2 regions of the Streptomyces sp. bgisy130 genome follow, and region 2 is predicted to be linked to the other one. Evidence: predicted binding sites of a transcription regulator. Region 2 holds the regulator's gene; the other holds the start of a gene.

Region 1 (2,399 bases), on a different contig from region 2:
TGCGAACGGCGTCCTCGATGCGGTGCTTGCGCTCCTTGAGCTCGACCTCGGTGGCGGCACCGGCCTTGATGACGGCCACGCCGCCGGCCAGCTTCGCCAGACGCTCCTGGAGCTTCTCGCGGTCGTAGTCCGAGTCGCTGTTCTCGATCTCGGCGCGGATCTGGTTGACCCGGCCCTGGACCTGCTCGCTGTCACCGGCACCGTCGACGATGGTGGTCTCGTCCTTGGTGATGACGACCTTGCGGGCGCGGCCGAGCAGTTCGAGACCGGCGTTCTCCAGCTTGAGGCCGACCTCCTCGGAGATGACGGTGCCACCGGTGAGGATGGCGATGTCGCCGAGCATGGCCTTGCGGCGGTCACCGAAGCCCGGGGCCTTGACGGCGACGGACTTGAAGGTGCCACGGATCTTGTTGACGACCAGGGTCGACAGGGCCTCGCCCTCGACGTCCTCGGCGATGATCAGCAGCGGCTTGCCGGACTGCATGACCTTCTCCAGGAGCGGCAGCAGGTCCTTCACGCTGCCGATCTTGGAGTTGACGATGAGGATGTACGGGTCGTCGAGCGACGCCTCCATACGCTCCATGTCGGTGGCGAAGTACGCCGAGATGTAGCCCTTGTCGAAGCGCATACCCTCGGTGAGCTCCAGCTCCAGACCGAAGGTCTGGGACTCCTCGACGGTGATGACGCCTTCCTTGCCGACCTTGTCCATGGCCTCGGCGATCAGCTCGCCGATCTGGGTGTCAGCGGCGGAGATGGAGGCGGTCGAAGCGATCTGCTCCTTGGTCTCCACGTCCTTGGCCTGCTCGAGCAGGGCGGCGGAGACGGCCTCGACGGCGCGCTCGATACCGCGCTTGAGGGCCATCGGGTTGGCACCGGCGGCGACGTTGCGCAGGCCCTCGCGGACCAGGGCCTGGGCCAGGACGGTCGCGGTCGTCGTGCCGTCACCGGCGACGTCGTCCGTCTTCTTCGCGACCTCCTTGACCAGCTCGGCGCCGATCTTCTCGTACGGGTCCTCGAGCTCGATCTCCTTGGCGATGGAAACACCATCGTTGGTGATCGTGGGGGCGCCCCACTTCTTCTCGAGGACGACGTTACGGCCCTTGGGGCCGAGGGTGACCTTGACGGCGTCGGCGAGCTGGTTCATCCCGCGCTCGAGACCGCGCCGTGCCTCCTCGTCGAACGCGATGATCTTGGCCATGTGAAGTGGTCCTCCCGGACTGGGGTGGATTGCTCCGGACCGCGCTGGCGCCCGCGACGGACGACCTACAGACCTGTGTGGTTCCTTGCCCCACCGATCCGTGGGCCTCGCCGACCCGGTCCTTCTTTGTCACTCTCACTGGGAGAGTGCTAACGCCAATGATTAGCACTCGAGGGTGGAGAGTGCAAGCCGCTTGAAGGGGCGTCGGTGAGGTGTGGCGGTCGGGCGCGGAACGACTTCGAGGGCGCCTTCCGTTGGAGTGACGGCCGGGCGACAAGTTGGAGCGCGTACACCCCGCACCCGCGCAGCCTGCCCATCCGGCAGCATGCCGAAGGCCCGTACCCCCCTCAGGGGTACGGGCCTTCCTCACGCAGCAGTCGGTCGGCGCCTCAGCCGGCCACCCGGACCATGTCCGCCTGCGGCCCCTTCTGGCCCTGCGAGATCTCGAACTCGACCCGCTGACCCTCCTCAAGGGTGCGGTAGCCGTCCATCTGGATCGCGCTGTAGTGGACGAAAACATCCGCACCACCGTCGACCGCGATGAAGCCGTACCCCTTCTCCGCGTTGAACCACTTGACGGTGCCCTGAGCCATGCCTAACTCCCCTATTACTGGCCCTTGCGCAGGACCGCACTCCGCGGACCCGGGTCAGACCTCACCCCGCGAATGGCCCGTGGGGTGTGCGCCGGAACGCGTCGACCGCCGCTGAATGTATCTGCACAGATGCCCAGAGCAACAGGTCAATCGGACGAGAATTCCGGCGCCGAAGAAACGGCAATATGCGGCGAAATCCCAGTTCTCCAGGGCAAGTCGGGCCGGGCATAGGGCACCTAGGCGACAAATACCGCCCACACTTTGGCCACAACTGATCGCGAACACATATGCGTTCGGCATGCTCGCGGTGATATCCGGAGGGGGATCACCCCAATGGTATCTCCTTTCACAACATGGAATTGCCCCGTCCGCTTTCCGGCGGACGGGGCAATTCCGGTCATGAAGGAGAAGAGTTGGCGCAAATCAGCAGCCGCCGGCCACCGCCGGGATGATCGAGATACCCGCACCGTCCGGGGTGGGCGTCTCCAGGCCCTGCTCGAAGCGCACATCGTCGTCGTTGACGTACACATTCACGAAACGGCGCAGCTTGCCGGCGTCGTCCAGCACACGGGCCGCGATGCCCTGGTGGTTCTGCTCCAGGTCGGCGA
Region 2 (2,399 bases):
GCCGCAGAAGACAATCTCGGGGGACCCGCCCCGGCCGGGTACCAGGACCGCCAGATCGTGCGCCGAGTGGCCGGGGCCGACGTTGGCGAGCAGCACCTGCCGGTCGCCGAGCTCGACGGTCAGCTGGTCGTGGACGTGGTGGTGCGGGGCGACCAGCAGATCGGCGGCCTCGGCGGCGGTGTCCCGGTCGATGCCGTGCCGGATCGCGTCGTGCCGCAGCTCGTCCTTGCCGCGGCGCAGCAGCTCGCCCAGCCCGGCCGCGCCGAAGACCTCGACGCCCGCGAAGGCGGCGGTGCCCAGGACATGATCGAAATGCGGGTGGGTGAGCGCGACATGCGTCACGTTCCGGCCCAGCACACTGCGGATCGCGCGCCGCAGATCCGCACCGTCGCGCAGGGTCGCGCCGGTGTCGACGATCATGACGCCGGTGGTCCCCGCGATCACCCCGATCGTCTCGTCCCAGCCCGGCATCCGGCGTCTGGCGACACCGTCACCGAGCTGTTCCCAACCGGCCTCTTCCCAAGTCGTGTGCATACCGAGACGCTAGCGCCATCGCGATAGCGTTGCCCGACAGATCGACCGAACACGGTCACCGGGCGGGTGCAGTGTGCGGCCGCCCTTGCCGTGTCCGTGCTACTCGGCCGTACACTGGCTCAAGGTCTGGCACTCGGCCCGTGTGAGTGCCAGGAGAGTCGAGACGGCGGACGGCCGGACTGGAGGTGCGCGGGATGCTCAGTGAACGCAGGCTCGAAGTGCTGCGCGCCATCGTCCAGGACTATGTCGGGACGGAGGAGCCGGTCGGCTCCAAGGCCCTGACCGAGCGCCATCAGCTCGGCGTCTCCCCGGCCACCGTCCGCAACGACATGGCCGCCCTGGAGGACGAGGGTTTCATCGCCCAGCCGCACACGAGCGCCGGGCGCATCCCGACCGACAAGGGCTACCGCCTGTTCGTCGACAAGCTGGCCGGTGTGAAGCCGCTGTCCAGCCCGGAGCGGCGGGCGATCCAGAACTTCCTGGACGGCGCCGTCGACCTCGATGACGTGGTGGGCCGCACGGTCCGGCTGCTGGCGCAGCTGACCCGGCAGGTCGCGGTCGTGCAGTACCCGTCCCTGACCCGGTCCACGGTCCGGCACGTCGAGCTGCTGGCGCTGGCCCCGGCCCGGCTGATGCTGGTGCTGATCACGGACACCGGGCGGGTCGAGCAGCGGTTGATCGACTGCCAGGCGCCGTTCGGCGAAACCTCCCTGGCGGACCTGCGGGCCCGGCTCAACAGCCGGGTCGTGGGGCGCCGGTTCGCGGATGTGCCGCAGTTGGTGCAGGATCTCCCGGAGTCCTTCGAGCAGGACGACCGCAGCACGGTCTCGACAGTGCTGTCGGTGTTGCTGGAAACTCTGGTGGAGGAGACCGAAGAGCGGCTGATGATCGGCGGCACCGCCAATCTCACGCGCTTCGGGCACGACTTCCCCCTGACCATCCGGCCGGTGCTGGAGGCCCTTGAGGAGCATGTGGTGATGCTCAAGCTTCTCGGCGAGGCCAAGGACTCGGGCATGACCGTACGTATCGGGCATGAGAATGCCCATGAAGGCCTGGCGTCCACATCGGTCGTCACGGTCGGCTACGGTTCGGGCGACGAGGCAGTCGCCAAACTCGGCGTGGTCGGACCGACCCGCATGGACTACCCCGGAACGATGGGAGCGGTACGCGCAGTGGCACGTTACGTCGGACAAATCCTCGCGGAGTCGTAAGTGGCCACGGATTACTACTCGGTCCTCGGTATCGGACGCGACGCCTCGCAGGACCAGATCAAGAAGGCCTTCCGCCGGCTGGCGCGTGAGCTGCACCCGGATGTGAACCCGGATCCGAAGACCCAGGAGCGGTTCAAGGAGATCAACGCCGCTTACGAGGTGCTCTCGGACCCGCAGAAGAAGCAGGTCTACGACCTCGGCGGAGACCCCCTCTCGCAGGCGGGCGGCGGCCAGGGCGCGGGCGGCTTCGGCGCGGGCTTCGGCAACTTCTCCGACATCATGGACGCCTTCTTCGGCACCGCGTCGCAGCGCGGGCCGCGCTCGCGCACCCGCCGCGGCCAGGACGCCATGATCCGGCTCGATATCGAGCTGACCGAAGCGGCCTTCGGGACCACCAAGGACATACAGGTCGACACCGCCGTCGTCTGTACGACGTGCAGCGGCGAGGGCGCGGCGCCGGGCACCTCGGCGCAGACCTGTGACATGTGCCGCGGCCGCGGTGAGGTCTCGCAGGTCACCCGGTCGTTCCTGGGCCAGGTCATGACCTCGCGGCCGTGCCCGCAGTGCCAGGGCTTCGGCACGGTCGTCCCGACGCCGTGCCACGAGTGCGCGGGCGACGGACGCATCCGCTCCCGCCGCACCCTGACCGTCAAG

Evidence for each region. The regulator HrcA, encoded in region 2, represses chaperone genes, less so after heat shock. The targets are predictions, from matches to a motif close to TTNGCACTCNGNNNNNCNGAGTGCNAA.
Region 1: the regulator HrcA is predicted to act here: its motif matches at 1,325-1,351, upstream of groL (chaperonin GroEL).

The regions. Positions count from the first base shown of each region.
Region 1 covers NZ_JBYISA010000003.1:111,071-113,469, reverse strand. The annotation lists gene groL (chaperonin GroEL) at 1-1,198, opposite strand, end outside; gene AC3EUV_RS05720 (cold-shock protein) at 1,588-1,791, opposite strand; gene AC3EUV_RS05715 (MoaD/ThiS family protein) at 2,215-2,399, opposite strand, start outside.
Region 2 covers NZ_JBYISA010000005.1:234,060-236,458, reverse strand. The annotation lists gene AC3EUV_RS10005 (MBL fold metallo-hydrolase) at 1-534, opposite strand, end outside; gene hrcA (heat-inducible transcriptional repressor HrcA) at 729-1,745, shown strand; gene dnaJ (molecular chaperone DnaJ) at 1,746-2,399, shown strand, end outside.